DNA from 3 places in the Rhizobium sp. 862_C5_N1_2 genome. Region 1 is predicted to be linked to each of the others. Evidence: predicted binding sites of a transcription regulator. Region 1 holds the regulator's gene; each other region holds the start of a gene.
What was found. The regulator LexA, encoded in region 1, represses DNA repair genes until DNA is damaged. The targets are predictions, from matches to a motif close to TGTTCNNNNTGTGTTCNG.
Positions count from the first base shown of each region.

Region 2: a site for LexA is predicted at 3,375-3,392, ahead of ACD590_RS21735 (helicase-related protein). Genes of this name have one in related genera too.
Region 3: a site for LexA is predicted at 4,818-4,835, ahead of ACD590_RS02875 (PA0069 family radical SAM protein). Genes of this name have one in related genera too.

Region 1 is NZ_JBPWPT010000001.1:1,769,390-1,777,091, forward strand. It holds gene ACD590_RS08980 (ComEC/Rec2 family competence protein) at 1-1,524, shown strand, start outside; gene lexA (transcriptional repressor LexA) at 1,505-2,224, opposite strand; gene ACD590_RS08990 (VOC family protein) at 2,423-3,319, shown strand; gene kdsA (3-deoxy-8-phosphooctulonate synthase) at 3,316-4,161, shown strand; gene eno (phosphopyruvate hydratase) at 4,410-5,684, shown strand; gene ACD590_RS09005 (FtsB family cell division protein) at 5,822-6,142, shown strand; gene pdhA (pyruvate dehydrogenase (acetyl-transferring) E1 component subunit alpha) at 6,288-7,334, shown strand; gene ACD590_RS09015 (pyruvate dehydrogenase complex E1 component subunit beta) at 7,350-7,702, shown strand, end outside.
Region 2 is NZ_JBPWPT010000001.1:4,407,895-4,415,596, forward strand. It holds gene ACD590_RS21735 (helicase-related protein) at 1-3,212, opposite strand, end outside; gene ACD590_RS21740 (DUF3309 family protein) at 4,078-4,233, shown strand; gene ACD590_RS21745 (YMGG-like glycine zipper-containing protein) at 4,261-4,518, shown strand; gene ACD590_RS21750 (hypothetical protein) at 4,711-4,869, shown strand; gene ACD590_RS21755 (beta-ketoacyl-ACP reductase) at 4,965-5,690, opposite strand; gene ACD590_RS21760 (acetyl-CoA C-acetyltransferase) at 5,762-6,943, opposite strand; gene phaR (polyhydroxyalkanoate synthesis repressor PhaR) at 7,183-7,702, shown strand, end outside.
Region 3 is NZ_JBPWPT010000001.1:587,180-594,881, forward strand. It holds gene ACD590_RS02845 (AtpZ/AtpI family protein) at 1-227, shown strand, start outside; gene ACD590_RS02850 (F0F1 ATP synthase subunit A) at 290-1,042, shown strand; gene ACD590_RS02855 (F0F1 ATP synthase subunit C) at 1,110-1,337, shown strand; gene ACD590_RS02860 (F0F1 ATP synthase subunit B) at 1,415-2,038, shown strand; gene ACD590_RS02865 (F0F1 ATP synthase subunit B) at 2,042-2,533, shown strand; gene ACD590_RS02870 (ribonuclease HII) at 2,626-3,315, opposite strand; gene ACD590_RS02875 (PA0069 family radical SAM protein) at 3,592-4,749, opposite strand; gene ACD590_RS02880 (glycosyltransferase family 2 protein) at 4,889-5,407, shown strand; gene ACD590_RS02885 (hypothetical protein) at 5,589-5,903, shown strand; gene moaB (molybdenum cofactor biosynthesis protein B) at 5,938-6,489, opposite strand; gene ACD590_RS02895 (4-(cytidine 5'-diphospho)-2-C-methyl-D-erythritol kinase) at 6,489-7,400, opposite strand; gene ACD590_RS02900 (tetratricopeptide repeat protein) at 7,470-7,702, opposite strand, start outside.

The DNA.
Region 1 (7,702 bases):
TCGAATGAGACGACGGAGGCGCTGCGCCAGTCCGGTCTGGCTCATATCATCGCTATCTCCGGCCTCAATATGGCGCTGTCAGCCGGCATCTTCTTCGTCGGTTTCCGCATGCTGCTCAGCCTCTTTCCCGGTGTCGCCCAAGCCTATCCGACCAAGAAGATCGCCGCTGCCGGCGCGCTCATCGCCGTCACGGCTTATTTCCTGATCTCCGGCTTTGCCGTCTCGGCCGAACGCGCCTTCATCATGATGGCGATCATGTTGATTGCCGTCTTCTTCGACCGGCCGTCGATCAGCCTGCGCAATGTCGCTCTCTCGGCGCTCGTCATTCTCGCCATTTCACCGTCCGAGGTCTTGGGTCCGAGCTTCCAGATGTCCTTTGCCGCGACATTGGCGTTGGTATCTGGCTACCAGCTGTGGAAGGACCGGCGCGTCCGCGAAAACGCTTTCCTGAAGCTGCCGATTTTTCGGCCCGTCGTTACGGTTGCGGGTTTCTTCGGCGGCGTCTTCCTGACCTCGCTGATCGGCGGCTTTTCCACCGCGCTGTTTTCGATCGAGCATTTTCATCGCCTGACTGCCTATGGCCTGCCGGCAAACCTCGCGACGATGCCGATCATCTCCTTCATCATCATGCCGGCCGGGTTGCTGGCGATGCTGCTCATGCCTTTCGGTCTGGACGTTTTGCCTTGGAAGGTCGTCGGATTCGGCCTCGATCTGGTGATCGCGATCGCAAAGACGGTGTCCGGCTGGGGTGGCGACATCGGCATCGGCCGCTTGCCCGCTTGGTATTTCGCGATCGCCGTCGCAGGCTTTCTGCTGCTGACGCTGCTCCGCACCCGGCTGCGCCATATCGGCACATCGATCATCGCGGTGTCGACGCTCGTCCTCTTGCTTCAGCCGGTTCCCCGGCCGCCGGATCTGGCGATTTCGGAGGATGGTGGTCTCGTCGCAATCGTCGAGGCGGGGGCCATGGCTTCCAACCGTGAAAGACCGCCGGATTTCATCTTCGACCAGTGGCAGAGAGCGCTGGTCCTGCCGACGCATCACCCGCCGAAGATGCTGGATGGTCCTGTTATTCCGCCGGAGGGAGAAGACCGCCGCGTCAGGCTTTCCCGCGATCAGCAGAACGAAGCAAGGTCGGCGATGCGGGCGGCTGCAGCGGCCGGTGAAGCCAACCGCTTTTCCTGCGTCAAGAAGGCCTGGTGCACATCAAGGCTTGGCAATGGTCATGTCGTTGCTGTCATCGACAATGCCGCCTATCTCGGTCCGGCATGCGACGCGGCCGATATCGTCGTGACGTCGGTCCGCCTGCGCTTCAACAGCTGCCGCTCAGGGGCGACGCTCTTCACCGGCGAAACGCTGCGCAGGACCGGCTCCGTCGAGTTGCGCTTCGCCGACGCCGGCCTGGAGGTCGCAACCGCATTCGATGCATTGTCGCGGCCATGGATGCGGCATCGCGCCTATGACTGGCGCAGCAACAGTTTTGCCGAATCCGGACTGCCTGATGTCAGTGATAGCGGCGAATGAGGCCGACGAGCTTGCCCTGAACCTTGACGCGGTCCGGCCCGAAAATCCGGGTCTCGTAAGCCGGGTTGGCCGCCTCCAGCGCGATCGAGGCGCCTTTGCGGCGGAAGCGTTTGAGTGTCGCTTCTTCGTCGTCGACGAGAGCAACGACGATGTCGCCAGGACTTGCGGTGCTGCCGTTGCGAATAATCACGGTGTCGCCGTCGAAGATGCCGGCGTCGATCATCGAATCGCCCTTGACCTCGAGCGCATAATGTTCACCGGAACCGAGCATGTCGGCCGGAACGACGATGTCGTGGGTGTTGTTCTGGATCGCCGAGATCGGAACACCGGCGGCGATACGGCCCATGACCGGCACGGAGACCGAGTTGCCGTTGTCGGCGACGGGTTTTGCGGGAGCAGGAGTGGCGACCGGCTGCGGCTTGCCAAGGCTGCCCTCGATGACGCTGGGCGAAAAGCCCCGCCGGGGCTGAATGCTGGGGCTGTAGGCCTCCGGAAGCTTGATAACCTCGAGCGCACGGGCGCGGTTCGGTAGGCGGCGAATGAAGCCACGTTCCTCGAGCGCCGTAATCAGCCGGTGAATCCCGGACTTGGAAGCGAGGTCCAGGGCATCCTTCATTTCGTCGAAAGATGGCGGAACGCCGGATTCCTTCATGCGCTCATGAATGAAAAGGAGAAGCTCCTGTTGTTTGCGCGTGAGCATCGACGTTGTGACCTCGTGATTGAAACAAATCCAGAACAGACACTATATGTTCCATATGTGTTCCGCAAGTAGCTAAATTTCCGTAAAACTTGGCGCCAACTCGTTGAGATTTTTATTTTCATTCGCCGGATTGGGACACATCTCTTGCATTGAGGGGCGCGCCATCGCACATCTCTTGCCGTTTCCAGGAGGGATATCATGAACGAGCGTTCCGCCAAGCCGCACCCGCTGGATCATGTGGTGCTGCCCGTCGTCAATATCGATCTGGCGCGCGAGAGGCTTGGCAAGCTCGGCTTCACCGTTGCCGCCGATGCACGCCATCCCTTCGGAACGGAAAACGCCTGCGTCTTTTTTGCCGACAAGACCTATCTGGAGCCGCTCGGGATTGCGAGTGTCGAGGAGAGCGAGGCCTCAGCGCGGCAAGGCAATGTTTTCACGGCCCGCAACCGGGCCTTCCGCTTCCGCTGCGGCGAGGAGGGGCTTTCGGGGCTTGCTTTCGGCAGTAAGGATGCCGGCGTCGATCATCAGAACTTCGTCGGCAACGGATCGAGCGCCGGCGAGATGCTGCAGTTCACCCGGCCGATGACGATGCCGGACGGTTCTGAGAGCATCGCCGGCTTCAAGCTGGCTTTTGCCGGCGACCTGCGAGCGCCCGATCTCTTCCTTTTCAGCGTCGAACGCGTCAATCCGCTGCCGGCCGACCGCGGCGCGCTGGAGACGCATGCCAATGGCGTCACCGGCATTGCCGAGATCGCGCTCTGCGCGCCTGATGCTGCCGCTTTCGGAGCCTTCGTCGGCCTTGCCGTGGCGCAGGCGGCAGTCGAGAAAACCGGTTTTGGCGTCAATGTTGCTGCTTCGAACGCGAAAATCAGTCTGATGACGCCGGAAGGGCTAGAAGCCTATTTCGAGATCGCCGGCTCATCCGCCGATCGCGGCCTGCGTGGCCGGGCAATCCTCTTCATTGTCGCCGATCTTGCCGTGACAGAAGCGCATTTGGCTGCTAACGGGGTGACATACACGCGCAAGAACAATCGCATTCTGGTGAAGCCCGCGCCCGGGCAGGGCACGCTCTTCGCCTTCGAGGAGACACGATGAGCACTGAGACGAATTCCGAAGTCAAGATCGGCGAAGGCCAAGGCCAGGTGACCTTTTCCAATACCGGCCGGCTGTCGCTGATTGCCGGTCCCTGCCAGATGGAGAGCCGCGACCACGCCTTCATGGTTGCCGGCACGCTGAAAGAGCTTTGCGCAAAGCTCGGCATCGGCCTCGTTTACAAGAGCTCCTTCGACAAGGCGAACCGCACCTCGCTCTCGGCTGAACGCGGCATCGGGATCGAAAAGGGCATGGAGGTTTTTGCCGCCCTCAAGAAGGAATTCGGCTTTCCTGTCCTGACCGACGTTCATACCGCCGAGCAATGCGCGGAGGTGGCAAAGGTCGTCGACGTCCTGCAGATCCCGGCCTTCCTTTGCCGCCAGACCGACCTTCTCATCGCCGCCGCCAAGACCGGCCGCGTCGTCAATGTCAAGAAGGGCCAGTTCCTCGCTCCCTGGGATATGAAGAACGTCCTGAAGAAGCTCAACGCCAGCGGCAATCCGAACGTGCTGCTGTGCGAGCGTGGCGCCTCATTCGGCTATAACACGCTGGTTTCCGACATGCGCTCGCTGCCGATCATGGCGGCGATGGGCGCGCCCGTTATCTTCGATGCCACCCATTCCGTTGCGCAGCCGGGCGGGCAGGGCGATTCCTCCGGCGGTCAGCGGGAATTCGTGGAAACACTGGCGCGCGCAGCAGTGGCTGCCGGTATTGCCGGCGTCTTCGTCGAAACCCACCAGGACCCCGACAATGCACCTTCCGACGGCCCCAACATGGTCTATCTCGAGGACATGCCGCGGCTGCTTGAAAAGCTGCTTGCCTTCGATGCGGTCGCCAAGGCTTGACGTTCAACAGCCTGACATGATCGTGCTATAGGCATGTCGCGAAAAAGTGTGCAGCGGTTTTGCGACAACGACATGCGGAAAGCCAAAGACCTAAAGCGTGGCAAGCGAATCTGAAAGATCGCGACGCGCTTTAGGCGAGATCCAAACGCTGGTTCGAAGGCTGGAAATTGCAGCATTGTAATTTGCACGCCTTCGACTAAGACAGGTTTCGAACCGACTTATCACCACCCACCGAGCAGGAAGAACCCATGACTGCAATCACCGATATCATCGCCCGCGAGATTCTCGATAGCCGTGGCAACCCCACCGTCGAAGTCGATGTCTATCTCGAAGATGGCAGCATGGGCCGCGCGGCCGTTCCCTCGGGCGCCTCGACGGGCGCGCATGAGGCGGTCGAACTGCGCGACGGCGGCAAGCGCTACCTGGGCAAGGGTGTCGAAAAGGCGGTGGAAGCCGCCAACACCGAGATCTTCGACGCGATCGGCGGCATCGACGCCGAAAACCAGATCCAGATCGACAACATCATGATCGAGCTGGACGGCACGCCGAACAAGTCGCGCCTCGGCGCCAACGCCATCCTCGGCGTGTCGCTCGCCGTCGCCAAGGCTGCTGCCCAGGCGTCCGGCCTGCCGCTCTACCGTTATGTCGGCGGCGCTTCCGCCAGCCTGCTGCCGGTGCCGATGATGAACATCATCAACGGCGGCGCCCACGCCGACAATCCGATCGATTTCCAGGAATTCATGATCCTGCCAGTCGGCGCCGATTCGATCGCCGAAGCCGTGCGCATGGGTTCGGAAGTCTTCCATACGCTGCGCAAGGAACTTGCCGCGCAGGGCCATAACACCAATGTCGGCGACGAAGGCGGTTTCGCACCGGGTCTGAAGAGTGCTTCGGAAGCTCTCGACTTCATCATGAAGTCGGTCGAGAAAGCCGGCTACAAGCCGGGCGAGGACATCTACCTCGGCCTCGACTGCGCCTCGACCGAATTCTTCAAGGACGGCAAATACGTTCTCGAAGGGGAAGGCCGCACGCTGGAATCGGGCGCCATGGCCGAATATCTGGCTGAGCTCGCCGCCAAGTATCCGATCATCTCGATCGAGGACGGCATGGCCGAAGACGATTGGGACGGCTGGAAGACGCTGACCGACCTGACCGGCAAGAAGACCCAGCTCGTCGGCGACGATCTCTTCGTTACCAACTCCGCCCGTCTTCGCGACGGCATCCGCATGGGCGTCGCCAACTCGATCCTCGTCAAGGTCAACCAGATCGGCTCGCTGACGGAAACGCTCGATGCCGTCAACACGGCGCACAAGGCGGCCTATACCGCCGTCATGTCCCACCGTTCCGGCGAGACCGAAGATTCGACCATCGCCGATCTTGCGGTCGCCACCAACTGCGGTCAGATCAAGACCGGCTCGCTGTCGCGTTCCGACCGTCTTGCCAAGTACAACCAGCTGATCCGCATCGAAGAGGGCCTCGGCCCGCAGGCCCAGTATGCCGGCCGCTCGATCATTCGCGGCTGATCGGATCTGATGTTCAATGGCTTGACCCGCGCCTTTCCGGCGCGGGTTTTTTATTGCCCGGTTTTTAGAGTCAACGAACGGTTAATCTCTGCGCGTTAGATTGAACGAATTGGTAATGCGTTCAAGAGCATGCGTGTATGTGGACAAAGCATCATAAGAAGAGAAAGATCGGTCGCTTCGTCATTCCGGCCATGACGGTCGCCTTCCTCTCCTATTTCGGTTATCATTGCATCCATGGCGATTACGGCCTGCGCGCAACGGAGACGTTCGAGCATCAGCGTGTCGCGCGTGAAAAAGAGCTTGCAGTCTTGAAGGCGAAGCGCGAACATCTGGAAAATCAGGTCGCGCTCCTCAGTGACGGCTCGCTCGACAAGGATATGTTGGACGAAAAAGCGCGTTATCAGCTCAACATGTCGCGCGCGGACGAGATCGTCATATTCAACCATTATTCCAATTAACCGAAAACAGGTTAATTGGAATTTTCATAGTTCTTCCAATAATTTAGCAGCGAATACGAGCCATGCAATTATGGCATTGCTGTGGTCATATTTCTTCCCTATGGTACGCCCCACCAAGAAACGACAAACCCATAGGGAGGGTTGAATGGCGCCGCGAAAGACCGCGACCGTTTCCAGCCGCAAAACTGCAGCAAAACCGGCAGCCAAAGCATCGAATGGAGGCCCTGTAGCCGACTTCGATCGCAATGAAGAGCTCAAGGCCTATCGCGAGATGCTGTTGATCCGTCGCTTCGAGGAGAAGGCCGGCCAGCTTTACGGCATGGGCTTCATCGGCGGCTTTTGTCACCTCTACATCGGTCAGGAAGCTGTCGTCGTCGGCATGCAGATGGCGCAGAAGGAAGGCGACCAGGTCATCACCGCCTATCGCGATCACGGCCATATGCTGGCAACCGGCATGGAAGCACGCGGCGTCATGGCGGAACTGACCGGGCGTCGCAGCGGCTATTCCCACGGCAAGGGCGGCTCGATGCACATGTTCTCGAAAGAGAAGCATTTCTACGGCGGTCATGGCATCGTCGGTGCCCAGGTCTCGCTCGGAACGGGTCTTGCCTTCGCAAACCGCTACCGCGGCAACGACAATGTCTCCATCGCCTATTTCGGCGACGGCGCCGCCAACCAGGGCCAGGTCTACGAGAGCTTCAACATGGCTGCTCTCTGGAAGCTGCCGATCGTCTATATCGTTGAGAACAACCGTTACGCCATGGGGACGTCGACCGCGCGCGCCACTGCGCAGTCGAACTACTCGCTTCGTGGATCCGGCTTCGGCATCCCAGGCATTCAGGTCGACGGCATGGACGTCCGCGCCGTCAAGGCTGCGGCCGACGAGGCGCTCGAACACTGCCGTTCCGGCAAGGGCCCGATCATTCTCGAAATGCTGACCTATCGTTATCGCGGTCACTCCATGTCCGACCCGGCGAAATATCGCTCCAAGGACGAAGTGCAGAAGATGCGCTCCGAGCATGACCCGATCGAACAGGTCAAGTCTCGCCTCGTCGAAAAGGGCTGGGCTTCCGAAGACGATCTGAAGGCGATCGACAAGGATGTCCGCGATATCGTCGCCGACAGTGCCGATTTCGCCCAGGCCGATCCGGAGCCGGATGCATCCGAGCTCTACACCGACATTCTGCTCTAATCGGGGAGGGAACCCATGCCTATCGATATCCTCATGCCCGCCCTCTCTCCGACCATGGAAGAAGGCACACTGTCCAAATGGCTGAAGCAGGAAGGTGACAAGGTCACCTCCGGCGACGTGATTGCCGAAATCGAAACCGACAAGGCGACGATGGAAGTCGAAGCTGTCGATGAAGGGATCATCGGCAAGTTGCTCGTCGATGCCGGCACTGAAGGCGTCAAGGTCAATACCAAGATCGCCGTTTTGCTGCAGGACGGCGAATCCGCTTCGGACATTTCCGCCGCCAAGCCCGCTGCCGCGGCAGCGCCCGCGGTTGCCCAGGAAGAGAAGCCGACCAACACCGGTTCCGCCTCCGCGCCGCTTCCGGC
Region 2 (7,702 bases), 2.6 Mb from region 1:
ATCGGCTTCTCCTTGCGCGGCGGCTTGGCCTCAAAGCGCAGCGGCTGCGAGCCGCCGCGATTGTTGTTGCGGTCGTTACGATCGTTGCGGTCACCGCGATCCTTGCGATCGCCACGGTCCTGCCGGTCGCCGCGCGGCTGGTCGCCCCGTGGTTGGTTGCTGCGGTCGCCCCTTGCCTGCTGCGGCCGGCCGCCATCGCGACCGCCGCCTTCCTTGCCGCGGTTCTGGCGATTGTTGTCACGGCCGTCGCCGCCGCGATTGGCCTCGCCGCCTTCACCGCCGCCGGGCCGGCGATTGCGGTCGCCGCGTTCCTGGTTCTGACCGCGCTCCTGACCCTGGCCGCCACGGCGATCGCCATGCCCGCCGCGCGCCTGGCGCTGATTGTCGTTGCGGCCGCCGAGACGCCACAGAAGAACCGGCTTCGGTTCCACCGGCTCGCCGGCTTCCCCAGCAGCAGGTGCTGCTTCCCCAGCAGCAGGTGCTGCTTCCTCGGGAGCGGACACCGCTTCCCCAGACGCTTCCACCGGAGCCGATGTCTCGATCGCTTCGACCGGAGCGGGGGTCTGGACCGCTTCGGCTACGGGCGCGTCAGCAACCGCCGGAGCCGTCTCGGTTGCAGACGCTTCGGCAGCAGTCTCTTCCGCCGCTCCGTCGGCATCGTCGTGATCGGCCTTTTCGGCTGTCTCTTCCGCAGGCGTTTCCGCAGTGGCAGCAGGCACTGAGGCCGCATCCTGCGTCGCAAGATGTACTGATGCCTCTTCCGCCTTCACGGCATCGGCGCGATAGCCGAGACCCTTGAGGATTTCTTCCATGTCCTCGAGCGTCGCACCGAGGATCGACAGCATCGCCGTCGTCGTCGTGAAGCGGCGGCCGTCATAGGCGCCCTCCGGACGGTTGTTTTGACCGGGCTTCCATTGCAGCAGCGGTCGGATGATATCGGCAAGCCTTTCCAGAATGTCGATGCGCACGGCACGCTTGCCGAGGAAACGGAAGCCGGCGAGCTTGTAGAACATCCGCTCGAAGCTCGGATCGGTGACGACGGAGGTGCGGCCGGCGGCAAGCACCGGAATGAGATCGCCATAACCCGCCTTGTCGAGACCGTCATTCTTCAGCGCCCAGAGCAGCGTGATGAGCTCGGCAGGCGCCGGCTTCAGAAGTGCCGGAACGAAGATATGATAGGCGCCGAAACGCACGCCGTAACGGCGCATGGAGGCACGGGCCTCCTGGTCCAGCGACTTCACCTCCTCGGTCACGTCGCGACGGAAGAGCACCCCGAGATTCTCGACGAGCTGGAAGGCAAGCCCCTTGGCGAGACCCTGCAGGTCCTCGGCGCGCGACAGATCATCGAGCGGCTTCAGCACCGTGCTGATATGATGATTGACGAAGCGCTCGATGCGGGCGGCGACGTGATCACGGGCATTGCCCGTCAGTTGTTCGTCGGCCAGCAGGATCACGCGCGGACGCATGATGTGATCGCTGCCCGAAAGCCGCGCCACCGGGTCGCCCAGCCAACGGATCAAACCGTCCGAGCCGATCACCAGATCGCTGTTGCCGGCGGCATGCATCCGCGCCGCGCGGGCTTCGAACTCGAGCCCGAGCGCCTTCTGCGACGCAGCCTGAACCGCCTTGGCATCCGGTCCGTCCGTTCCCGCCACCGGCGTGAAACGGAATCCGCTCAACTGCCCTACATGATGTCCTTCAACGAAGACATCGCCATTCACACTGATTTCAGCTTCCAGCATCGCATTCTCTCTCAGGCGCTTCATGAGCACAGATGTCCTGCGATCAACAAAGCGTTTCGTCAACCTTTCATGTAACGCGTCGGACAATCGATCTTCGATTTCCCGCGTCTTTTCCTGCCAGTGTGTCGGATCGGCAAGCCAACCGGGCCGATTCGAAACGTAGGTCCAGGTCCTTATCTGCGCGATTCGCGCCGAAAGCGTGTCAATTTCCCCATCTGTTCGATCGGAGCGATGAACCTGCTCCGCCAGAAACTGCTCGTTCACCGTGCCATAGCGGACGAGATCGGAAAAGAGGGTCGCGATAAGATCGGCATGTTGTGCTGGGGTGATACGCCGATAGTCGGGAAGCGCGCAAGCCTCCCAGAGTTTTTCGACGCGCGCCGGCCTGTCGGCGAGATCGATGACCTCGGGATAGCGCGAAAGCTGTTCCAGCGCCTGCTGGTCGACCGCAGGCAGCGCCCGCGTCAGCCCCGGTACGCGCGGTCCCACCTCAAGGCTGGCGCGCAGCGATGCGATTGAGGAGAAGTCCATCTCCGTCGTCCGCCACTGCAAAACCTTGACGTTGTCGAACTCGTGCCCCTCGATGCGCTGCACCAGCTCATCGTCGAAGGGCGAGACCTGTCCGGTGACGCCGAAGGTCCCGTCCCGCACGTGTCGCCCGGCGCGCCCGGCGACCTGGCCGAGTTCGCCAGGATTGAGATTGCGGAATTGGTAACCGTCGAATTTCCGGTCCTGGGCGAAGGCAACGTGATCGACATCGAGGTTGAGGCCCATGCCGATCGCATCGGTCGCCACCAGATATTCGACGTCGCCTGCCTGATAGAGCGCCACCTGCGCATTGCGGGTGCGCGGGCTGAGCGCGCCAAGCACGACCGCGGCGCCGCCGCGCTGCCGGCGGATGAGCTCGGCGATGGCATAGACCTCGTCGGCGGAGAAGGCGACGATGGCCGAACGCTGCGGCAGCCGGGTGATCTTCTTCTGCCCGGCGTAGAAAAGATGCGAAAGCCGCGGCCGCTCGACGATATTGATGCCGGGCAGCAGCTGCAGCAGAATCGGCCGCATCGTCGCCGCACCGAGCAGCAGCGTTTCCTCTCGGCCGCGAAGATGCAGGATGCGGTCGGTGAAGATATGGCCGCGCTCGAGATCGCCGGCGAGCTGCACCTCGTCGATCGCGACGAAGGCGGCCTTAGTCTCGCGCGGCATCGCTTCGACGGTGCAGACGGAAAAACGCGCATTGGGCGGCGAAATCTTTTCCTCGCCGGTGACCAGCGCCACATTCTGCACGCCGACCTTCTCCACCACCCGCGTATAGACCTCGCGCGCTAGCAGCCGGAGCGGCAGGCCGATCACGCCCGTCCCGTGCGCAACCATGCGCTCGATGGCATAATGGGTCTTGCCGGTATTGGTCGGCCCGAGCACCGCGGTCACACCGCGCCCACTCAGAATCATCGGCTGCGAAGTCAGAGTCATGAGTCCATGCAAATGAGGCGGGTGGCCCCAGGAAAATCTCGGCTCCTCGATGGAAGCCAGTGAACACATGGACAGCTGCCGCCGCAAACGCAAGGGCAGATTTCAAAATGCCTCGGGGATTACGACCTTTGCGAGTCCCGTGGAGCGCCCGAATTGCCGATTCGGAACAGCGTGAGAACGAATCAGCGACGAATCGGTGACTCCAGCTGATTCAGCTTTTGTTCACGGCTAAGTGTTGATTTTGAATCACTTTTTCCCACTAGATGCTGAATCGTGAGACTCTCTCTTGTTCGTATTTTCGCTATCGTGAGTGACCGATTCCCGCCTGATCTTGAACAAGCGAAAATCCGCCCGAAATTAACCTCTCGACCAAAGCCGGAACGAATCGGAGACGAATCGCTGACTCCGTCGTTTTCGCCTTTCGTTCACGGCCACATCTGGTAGCAGCTTCAGGTCCGGGCGCTAGATGCGGATCGGCGGCAGGGGCCTTCGTTCCACCTCATCGCACCGGCATTAATCTTTCGGGAGCCGGATTCAGATCGCGTTAAACTGCGGCAGCCGATACGGGTGCCGAGTGCAGGCGTTGATCAAAGAGGGAACGAATCGCTGACGAATCGGCGACATCACGATTTTCCCGCTTTGTTCACCGCAACATATTGTATTTAAAGGAGTTTTTAACCATAGGGGTGATTTCCCGGGATGGTCGAATTCGACCGATGCTGCCGACCGTTCGTGAAAGCGGCCATGCTCCTCAGAAAACCGCAAACAAGGTTTCGTCACATTTCGAGAGCTTAGCCGGGAACAAAAATCGCCAATAAGTGTTTCTCGTCCATTCGAATTGCAGATGAAATGAAGGGAACACACTATGCTCGGCACGATACTTCTTGTTATCCTTATTCTGCTTCTGATCGGAGCCCTGCCGAATTGGGGTTACAGCCGTGGCTGGGGCTATGGACCTTCTGGCGGTTTGGGGCTAGTTCTCGTCATTATCATTATCCTTGTACTCATGGGCCGCGTCTAAAGGCCTACAAACCTGGGGAGTTACGACATGATGAAGAAGATTGTTCTTATTGGTGCGCTCGTCGGCGCTCTGGCATCCTGCACGGCGACCGAGCAAGGTACGGCGATCGGCGCCGGCACCGGTGCGGTCATTGGCGGTGTCGTCACCAACAGCTGGGGCGGCGCAGCCGTCGGCGCCGTTGCAGGCGGTCTGACCGGTGCTCTGATCGGTCATTCGGTCGAACGCCGCGGCTACTGCGTCTATCGCGACCGCTACGGCCGCCGCTACGAGGCTCGTTGCCGCTAATCGGCAAAGGCATATCGGACTCCCGACGGGCGCTTCGGCGCCCGTTTTCTTTGCCGCTCACACCCGTCAACGAGTCGTTGACACTCGGTTGCGAAAGTCAAATCTACCGCCGCCCGACGGGCAGGCCCATATCTCCTTCACGAGCGCAACGGACAGGCAGAGCCGCCCGGCGCACCGGAAAGGAACGTTTCCATGATCCAGATTTTCCTGAATTCCCTCGTCGCCGCTCTCATCGCATCGGCTTTCCTGACGACCGCGATATCAGCCCTCAGCAGCGGCGACCGCTCGCTCGCCAAAGTCCCAGCCAGAGTTCGGAAACAGCGACATCCAAACACCGACCGCCGGTTTTGATCCAGCAAATGAAATAAGCGATGGCGCGTCTCCCGGCGCGTCATCGCTTTGAATCTGCCGATAATCCGTATTACCGACTCGAGGAATGGAATTGCCTAGGCGAAGTATTGCCCACCATTGGCCGTCAGCGTCGAACCGGTGATGAAGCCGGCATCGTCGGAGACGAGGAAGGTGACGCAGCGCGCGATCTCTTCCGGTTCGCCGAGACGGCCGACGGGGATCTGCGGAATAATGCGTTCATTCAGCACCTTCTCCGGCACGGCAAGCACCATTTCCGTTCCGATGTAACCGGGGCAAATGGCGTTGACGGTGATGTTCTTGTTTGCCCCTTCCTGCGCCAGCGCCTTGGTGAAGCCGAGATCGCCCGCCTTGGCCGCCGAATAATTCACCTGGCCCATCTGGCCCTTCTGCCCGTTGATCGACGATATATTGACGATACGGCCGAAGTTGCGGTCACGCATGCCGGTCCAGACCTGATGCGTCATGTTGAACAGGCCGGTGAGGTTGGTATTGATCACCTCGTGCCACTGCTGCTGCGTCATCTTGTGGAACATCGCGTCGCGGGTGATGCCGGCATTGTTGACGAGGATTTCGACAGGCCCGATCTCGCTTTCGATCCTGGCAATTCCCTCGCCGCAGGCGAGGTAATCCGAAACATCCCATTTGAACACCGGAACGCCGGTGACATCATGGAAGGCTTTGGCCTTCTCGTCGTTGCCCGCATAGCTGGCCGCGACCCTGTATCCGGCGTTTTTCAGTGCCATGGATATTGCCGCGCCGATGCCGCGTGTACCCCCAGTGACCACAGCCACTCTGCTCATGTTCCGCTCCCCTTTTGTTTTTCGCCCCGCCGCGTGGCGGGATCTTCAATCAAACATGGATCGTATGCTATTTAAAGCGCTTCAAAGCACATGGCCACACCCATGCCGCCCCCGATGCAAAGCGTGGCAAGACCTTTCTTCGCACCGCGGCGCTTCATTTCGAACAGCAGCGTGTTGAGAACGCGCGCGCCGGAGGCGCCGATCGGGTGGCCGATCGCGATCGCCCCGCCGTTGACGTTGACGATCGACGGATCCCACCCGAGATCCTTGGTGACGGCGCAGGCTTGCGCCGCGAAGGCCTCGTTGGCTTCAACGAGATCGAGATCGTTCACCGACCAGCCGGCCTTCTCGAGCGCCTTGCGCGAAGCCGGGATCGGTCCGGTGCCCATGATCTGCGGATCAACACCTGCCGTTGCCCAGGAAACGATGCGAGCGAGCGGCTGGATGCCGCGCCGGACTGCCTCCGCTTCACTCATCAGCACCGCCACAGCGGCACCATCGTTGAGGCCGGACGCGTTCGCGGCCGTAACCGTGCCGTCCTTGTCGAAGGCCGGGCGCAATTTCCCCATCGCCTCGAGCGTGGCGCCGTGACGGATATATTCGTCAGCATCGACCGTAACGTCGCCCTTACGTGTCTTGATGACGTAAGGGATGATCTCGTCGACAAAGCGGCCGGCCTTCTGCGCTGCCTCCGCCTTGTTCTGCGAGCTGACGGCGAATTGATCCTGGTCGTCGCGCGAAAGCTGCCACTGGCGCGCAACATTCTCGGCGGTGATGCCCATGTGGTAGCCGTGGAAAGCGTCGGTCAAGCCGTCCTTGATCATCGTGTCGATCATCTTCATGTCGCCCATCTTGACGCCGCCGCGCAGATGCGCGGCATGCGGGGCCATCGACATGGATTCTTGGCCGCCGGCAACGATGATCTTGGCGTCGCCGGTGGCGATCTGCTGCATGCCGAGCGCAACCGCGCGCAGCCCCGAGCCGCAAAGCTGATTGACGCCCCAAGCGGTCGCCTCCTTCGGAATGCCGGCCTTCATCGCCGCCTGGCGGGCCGGGTTCTGGCCCTCGCCGGCGGAGAGCACCTGGCCGAGGATCACCTCGTCCACCTCGCCGGGATCGACGCCGGCGCGCTCGAGCGCGCCCTTGACGACGGCCGCCCCGAGCTCATGCGCGAGAACCGTCGCGAAAGCGCCGTTGAAAGCGCCGACTGCTGTTCGCCCTGCACTGGCGATGACGATGGATGGATTGCTCATGGGGACGCTCCTCGTTTTCGTCTCACTTACATAAGTGGAAACTGGCAAAGCTTGGAGCACAAGTCAAACGCGAAGACCGGCTGCCGTCATTTTTCGGCAGCAGCCCGCGAAAGCCCGATTCATCTGCTCTGTGAAAGGTTTGCCGCATCGCACAAAGAGATTGTCACCGGCCTTCTTTTGCGTTTACAGTCTCAACTGGAGGAATATCCATAAATCAGACGGGGGTTCAGGAGACTGATATGGCGAAGCATGAGGGTCAGATTGTTATCAAGAAATACGCCAATCGCCGCCTATACAACACGGGCACCAGCACTTACGTGACGCTGGAAGACCTGGCGGAGATGGTGAAGAAGGGCGAAGAATTTACCGTACAAGATGCAAAAAGCGGAGATGACATCACCCATTCGGTGCTGACCCAGATCATCTTCGAACAGGAATCAAAGACCGGAAACACACTGCTCCCCATCTCCTTCCTGCGCCAGCTCATCACCTATTACGGCGACCAGATGCAGATGGTCGTGCCGAGCTTTCTCGAACATTCGATGCGCTCCTTCACCGAACAACAAGCCCAGATGCGCGAGCAGGTGACCCGCGCTTTCGGCGAAACGCCGCTCGGCAAGAACCTGCAGTTGCCGATGCAGATGGTCGAGGACCATGTTCGCCGCAACACCGAGCTGTTTCAGCAGGCAATGCAGATGTTCTCGCCCTTCATGACGCCGCCTGCCAAGGAAAGCCGCAAGGCCGAGGCCAAGGATATCG
Region 3 (7,702 bases), 1.2 Mb from region 1:
AGGTAAGCCGCAAAGGTTATGCCCAGGCGATGAAGCTTTCCAGCGAGTTCATTTCCGCAATCGTCGTCGGTGCTCTGCTTGGCTATCTCCTCGACCGTTTTGTTGGCACGGCGCCTTGGGGTTTGATTGTTCTTCTGCTTCTCGGATTTTGTGCCGGCGTTCTGAACGTGCTGCGTTCTGCGGGGGTGGTGGCCCATCCCCTGGACGACAAGGACGACAAGAAATAAGGACCGGTTCCGGTCCAGTGCAATGACCCCGCGTCCTGCGGGCCAACGAGAGAGAACAAGCGGTGTCTAACGATCCGACTCATCAGTTCCTGATCCAGAAGATTGTGCCGATCGAAATCGGCGGAATTGATTTTTCGTTCACCAATGCATCGCTCTTCATGGCCGCTTCGGCTGCCGTTGCCGTCGGCTTCCTCTATTTCGCGACCTCGAACCGCGCCATCGTGCCGGGCCGTTCGCAGTCGGTCGCGGAAATGTCCTATGAGTTTATCGCCAACATGCTGAAGGAAGGCGCGGGCAAGCAGGGAATGAAGTTCTTCCCGCTGGTCTTTTCGCTCTTCACCTTCGTTCTGACGGCGAACCTGCTCGGCATGTTCCCGTATTTCTTCACGGTCACCAGCCAGATCATCGTCACCTTCGCGCTGGCGCTCTTGGTTATCGGTACGGTTCTCGTCTACGGTTTCTATAAGCACGGCTTCCACTTCCTGAATGTCTTCGTGCCCTCGGGCGTGCCGGGCGTTCTGCTGCCGCTGGTCGTCACGATCGAAATCATCTCCTTCCTGTCCCGTCCGATTTCACTCTCTGTTCGTCTTTTTGCGAACATGCTCGCCGGTCACATCACGCTGAAAGTGTTCGCAGGCTTCGTCGCCTCGCTCGGAGCCCTTGGTGCTGTCGGTGTCGGCGGCGCCGTTCTTCCCCTCATCATGACCGTCGCCCTGACCGGTCTCGAGTTCCTCGTCGCCTTCCTTCAGGCTTACGTCTTTGCGGTGCTGACTTGCATGTACCTCAACGACGCAATCCATCCGGGCGGGCACTAAGGATAACGACATCGACGTCAAAGGGCGTCAGTCATTCGCCGCAACAACCATTTCAAAGGAGTTCAACATGGAAGCGGAAGCAGCAAAGTACATCGGTGCAGGCCTGGCTTGCTTTGGTATGGCCGGTACGGCTCTCGGCCTCGGCAATATTTTCGGCAGCTACCTCTCCGGCGCTCTGCGCAATCCGTCTGCCGCTGACAGCCAGTTCGGCCGTCTGGTATTCGGCTTCGCCGTTACGGAAGCTCTGGGCATCTTCTCGCTGCTCGTCGCTCTCCTCCTCCTCTTCGCCGTCTGATATCGGCGAATAGATGGATCACGGCCTGCGACCGCAAGCCGTGATCCTTTGCATTTGCAGTCCACCTGGAGGTGAGCATGTTTTTTGTGACCCCGGCTTACGCTGAGGAAGCACCGGCGGCAGCGACGGGTACGGATGCGCACGCCGCTCCGGCCGCAGGCGAGGTCCATACCGAGACTGGTGTTGCCGAAGGCGAACACGCCCGCGGCCCTTTCCCGCCTTTCGATTCGACGACCTTCGCGTCCCAGCTGCTGTGGCTGGTGATCACGTTCGGCGTCTTCTATTTGCTCATGCAAAAGGTCATCGCGCCGCGCATCGGGGCCATCCTTGATCAGCGTCACACGCGTATTTCCCAGGATCTGGAAGAGGCAGCCCGCCTGAAGGCGGAAGCCGACGCCGCCGTCCGGACCTATGAAGGTGAACTGGCCGCTGCCCGCGCCAAATCCAACGCGATCGGCGCCGCCGCCCGAGACGCCGCTAAGGCCAAGGCCGAAGAGGATCGTCGCGCTGTCGAGGCGAGCCTGTCGGAAAAGATCAAGGCTGCCGAGCTCCGCATCGGCGAGATCAAGGCCAAGGCCTTCGCCGACGTCGGCACCATTGCCGAGGAGACGGCGGCTGCCGTTGTCGATCAGTTGATCGGCGGCACCGTTGCCAAGGCCGATGTCGCTGCCGCCGTCGCGGCTGCCAAGAAGGAGGCTTGATCGATGGAATTTGCCTTTGACGCGACTTTCTTCGCCTTTGTCGGCCTCGTCCTCTTCCTGGCGCTGGTCGTTTACCTGAAGGTTCCGGGCATGATGGCACGGTCGCTCGACGACCGCGCCGACCAGATCCGCAACGAATTGGCCGAAGCCAAGCGTCTGCGCGAAGAGGCCCAGCACCTGCTCGCCGAATACCAGCGCAAGCGCAAGGAAGCGGAAGCCGAGGCGGCCCATATCGTTGCCGCCGCCGAGCGCGAAGCCCAAATGCTGACTGCTGAAGCGAAGAAGAAGACGGAAGAATTCGTCACCAATCGCACGGCGCTCTCCGAGCAGAAGATCAAGCAGGCCGAGGCCGAAGCGATGAAGGCGGTACGTTCCGCTGCTGTCGATCTGGCGATCGCCGCCGCAGAAACCGTGCTTGCCAAGCAGGCCGATGCCAAGGTTCAGTCCGAGCTCTTCGGCAATGCCGTCGGCCAGGTCAAGACGCGGCTCAACTGAGCGCTTCGAAAAAGATTGAGAGGAAAGGCCGGGAATGTCCCGGCCTTTTCGTTTGAGCGGTTTTTTCTTCTGCTTGGCTTTTTTTGAATGGCCTATTCGGAAAGCAGCTCGTCCGTCTCAGGACCATCCTCGACCTTTCGCAACGGCCTGAAGCTCATCCGGTGCAGGGAACAGGGGCCGTGCCTCTCGATGCCGGCGCGGTGCTGCGCCGTGCCATAGCCAACATGCGCGGCAAAACCGTAATCCGGAAATACATTATGCGCTCGTGCCATCATCCGGTCGCGCGTCACCTTGGCGACGATCGAGGCGGCGGCGATCGAGACCGAGCGGGCATCACCCTTGACCACGGCCTGCCCGGGGCAATCAAGGCCGGGCGGCACATCGAGCCCGTCGGTCAGCACGTAGCTTGCCGGAATGGCGAGGCTGCAGATGGCTCGGCGCATGGCGTCGAGGCTTGCCTTGCGGATATCCGTCTCGTCGATGCGCGTCGAGCTGGAGGAGGCGATCGAGACGGTCGCCGTCGACAGGATCTGTACGAACAGTTCCTCGCGCCGTTGCGCCGAAAGCTGCTTGGAATCGTTCAGACCCTCAGGGATGCGCCGCGGATCAAGGATGACCGCAGCAGCAACGACCGGTCCCGCCAGCGGCCCGCGGCCTGCCTCGTCGGCACCGGCAACCGGCCAGTGGCCGGCCTTGCGGGCTTTGAGTTCCAGCCGGAAATCCGGCACGAGCGGAACCGTGTCGAAAAGCAGGGGAGAATCGGGTGACGTGCGAGGTTTCATGCGGCTGAACCTCGCACGCCAACCCGATTGCCCGCAAGTCCCCGGATCAGGGCGGCGGCCGGGGACGCTCCGGCGGATGGTGGCGGTCAGGGCCATCCGCGGGAATTGCGCTCGGGCTCGAAAACAGGCGGTTTTTTCGAGAGCCGATGCGCAAGCTCGAAGCAATTCCAGGAAGGTGCGGCGCGGTTTCCCGTCCGGAATTGCGTAAAAGGTTAGAGGCAATTCCAGGAAAAGTGCGGCGCGGTTTTCGGTCCGGAATTGCGTAAAAACAAAAGGTTAGAGCAACGACAACTGCACGCCGCTGCCATCGGGCGGCACGAACAGATCGTCGCGCAGCGGCACGCTGCGGCGTGTCAGGCCGAAACGTCGGGCTGCCATTTCAAAACGCCGGGCGATCTGCCAGGCATAGGGGCCGGCGCCCTTCATGCGCTTGCCGAATTCGGCGTCATAATCCTTGCCGCCGCGCATCGAGCGCACCAGCGACATCACATGCCGGTAACGATCGGGGTAATGCTGCAGCAGCCAGTCGCGAAACAGCGGGCTGACCTCGAGCGGCAGCCTGAGGATGACATAGCTCGCCTCGGCGGCGCCGGCAGCCTTGGCCGATTCGAGGATGCGCTCAAGTTCGTGGTCGTTCAGCGCCGGGATGAGCGGGGCGGCCATGACAGCCGTCTGCACGCCTGCTTCGGCAAGGGTGCGGATCGTCTCCAGCCGCCGCGGCGGCGTGGCGGCACGCGGCTCCATCGTCCGGGCAAGCTTGCGATCCAGCGTGGTCACCGAGATGCCGACGCGCACCAGGTTCTTAGCTGCCATCTCCTGCAGAATGTCGAGATCACGCAGGATCATCGCCGACTTGGTGACGATCGATACCGGATGGTTCGCCTTGTTCAACACCTCGAGAATACCGCGCATGATGCGCCATTCCTTCTCGATCGGCTGATAGGGATCGGTATTGGTGCCGATCGCGATCACTCGCACTTTGTAGCCGGGCTTGGCGAGTTCCCGCTCCAGGAGTTTTGCCGCATCGGGCTTGGCAAAGAGCTTCGTTTCGAAATCGAGCCCTGCAGAAAGCCCCATATAGGCGTGTGTCGGCCGGGCGAAACAATAGATGCATCCGTGCTCGCAGCCGCGATAGGGATTGATCGAGCGGTCGAAGGGAATGTCCGGCGATTCGTTGCGGGTGATTGCCGTGCGCGGCTTCTCGACCTGCACTTCTGTCTTGAAGGGCGGCAGCTCTTCCCACGTCTGCCAGCCATCGTCGACGGTCTCCCGCTGCAGCGCCTCGAACCGACCTGTCGGGTTCAGCCCCGCCCCACGTCCACGCCGCCGATCGACCTCGACTCTCAGACCGGAGGAAACGATCATCGCATCGGCAATATCTGCCGTATTGGCAGGCGCGAATGCGGCCTGCCCTGCCAGGGACTGCTCTCTCATCGGATTCTCCCGTGGCGGAAAGCCATCGCCTCCGCCCGTTCTGCTGATTAAATTCCTATCTGCAAAACGAGAACAATGCAAGAACAAAATGAGGAAAACGGTGCTGGCAAAAATTTGTGCGGCGCATTATAAATGGTCAATGTTGACGGTTGTTCTCGAATGTCAGGATCAGGAATCTGAGCTGGCGCAGACCTTATCGGTATTGGTGGCAGGCGCGGTGGAGGGGCTGGTGAGCGATGTGGTCGTGCTCGATCACGGCTCGCGCGACGGCACCTCGCGGGTGGCCGACGCCGCCGGCTGCCGCTTCCATTCGCAGTGGGATATCAAGGACATCGTCCGCTCCGCCCGCGGCGAATGGCTGCTCTTCGTCGAGCCGGGCGCGAGACCTCAGGCCGGCTGGATCGATGAGATCGCCGAATATGTCGCATTGAACAAGCTGCCGGCGCGCTTCACCGCCTCGCGTGGTTACAGGCGCCCGTTCTTCCAGCGTGTCGGCCGTGCCGTGCCGCCGCTGGAACTCGGCTTTCTCCTGCCGAAGAAGCAGGCGCTCGCCATCGCCAAAAGCGGGATGCGGCTTACCGAATTCGTCAAGGGCCAGAAGCCGCGCAAACTCGCGAGCGAACTGATTCCGTCCTGGGTTGCCCGCGCTGCACGGTAGGTGCCGCAAACCTCTCCATGAGCAAAAGATGGCGCCCAATAGGATTTCGCGCTATAATTCGAACATGGCGCCGTCGAAGCGCCTCGCTTCGCAACGGAATGGCCATGGAATGCCGGTGAACGGCAGAACAGGTCAGCGAAAATCTCCTCTTCTGCCGGTTTCCGGCGAAAGGAGGTGCGTCATGGTACGCAGTATGATCTACGGCCTCATTGCCGTCATATTGCCGACATTGGTGATCGCGCATCCGCATTCGGCAGCATCGCAGATGATGCGCAGTTGCGCAGGCCGACCCGAAATCGTCAATTTCCTGGACAAAAACTTCGCCGAAAAGCTCACGGCAGTCGGACTGATCAACGAGAACGCCATTCTGGAGGTCTATGCCGCCGAAAGCGGCACCTGGACCCTCATCGTCACGGATGTTCACGGCATAAGCTGCGTTCTGCTGTCGGGTGATAGCTGGGACACCATGCCCGTCTTGCCGGGCCTGGCCACATAGTGAATGCCCCTGGTTCGCCAGGGGCAACCATGCCCTACTTCGTCGCGCCGCGTTTCAGGTGTTCGTCCAGACGCGGCATGATCTCGACGAAATTGCACGGCGCGCTGCGGTAGTCGAGCTGTCCTTTCAGAATGCCGTCCCAGGCATCCCGGCAGGCACCGGGCGAGCCCGGCAGCACGAAGATGAAGGTGGAGTTGGCAACGCCTGCCGTGGCGCGCGACTGGATCGTCGCCGTGCCGATCTTCTCGTAGGAGATCCGGTGGAAGATGGCGGAAAAGCCGTCCATCCGCTTTTCGAACAAAGGCTCCAGCGCCTCGGGCGTCACGTCGCGGCCGGTAAAGCCGGTGCCGCCTGTGGTGATGACCACGTCTATGTCTTCTCTGTCAGTCCAGGCCTTCACCCGCGCGGCAATCTCCGCGCGATCATCAGGCACGATTCCCCGGTCGACCAACCTATGGCCCGCCTCTGTGATCCGCGCCGCCAGCGTGTCGCCTGACTTGTCTGTCTCCGGCGTGCGCGTATCTGAGATCGTCAGAACCGCAATGCCGACCGCGATGAAGGGCCGCTTTTCGTCCAGACCTGCCATCATGCGCCTCCCGAAACCGTTTCCGTCGCCTGGAAATACCAGTCGGGCCGCTCGTCGTGAAGAGCTGCCGCCGCATCTTCGGCAGCAGCCATGGTCGCAAAGATGCCGAAACAGGTGGCGCCGGAACCGGACATGCGGGTCAAAAGCGCGCCGTTAGCCTGCAGCATCGCCGAGATCGCCGCAATCTCCGGCACGAGTTCGCGCGCCGGCGGCTCCAGGTCGTTGCGGGCAGCGGCAATCGCCGCGAGCCAGTCGGCAGCTAGAGGCCGGCTCGGTGGCAGGCTCAGGGCCGGATTGTTCTTTGTCGCCAGTTGGCGGAAAACCTCGGGCGTGGAGACGCCCTTCAGCGGATTGGCGAGCACCATGGCAAGGACGGGCAGCTCCGGCACGGGTTCGATCTTTTCGCCGATGCCGCGGGCAATCAGCGGCCGGCTCGCAAGGCACATCGGCACGTCGGCGCCGAGCTTCAGGGCGAGAGCTGCGAGCGCCTCCTCGGGCAAGCTCGTGCCCCAGAGCCGCATCAGCCCACGCAGCGTCGCGGCCGCATCGGCCGAGCCGCCGCCGATGCCGGAGGCAACCGGCAGATTCTTTTCGAGCTGGATACGGACGGGAAAGGCGAGGGGACCGATCGCCTCGCGCAGGAGATCGCGCGCCTTCAGCACCAGGTTGGTGCCGCCGTCGCCGGCAAGTGTTTCGCCGAAACGGCCAGACAGGGTAAATTCGTCGGTCGGCGACCGCATGAAGTCCAGCCGGTCGCCATGATCTGTGAAGGTCACCAGCATATCGAGCAGATGATAGCCATCCGGCCGCTGGCCCGTCACATGCAGGGCCAGGTTGATTTTCGCACGAGCTTCCTCGGAGATGCTGGAGCATGATGCCGAAAAGTCTGAGCGGTTTTCGGACGACATCATGCTCTACTTCTTTGATCTCGAAGCGGCCAAGCCCTCTTCAGGGCCCTCTCCAGGCAAACGTCCCGCCCGTCAGGATTTCTTGTCGACCGGCGGCGGGATGACGGGTGCCGGATCCGGCTGCTTCTTGTCGGCCGCCTTGGCATCGTCGCTGGCGGGAGGCAGGCCGTTGGCGACCTTGTCCTTGATCTTCGGAATTTCGGCGGCTTCAGGCTCCGAGCTGAGCGCCCGGTTCCACTGGTAGACGGCCTCGAGCTTGCGCCCGACGCGCCAGTAGGCATCGCCGAGATGGTCGTTGATCGTCG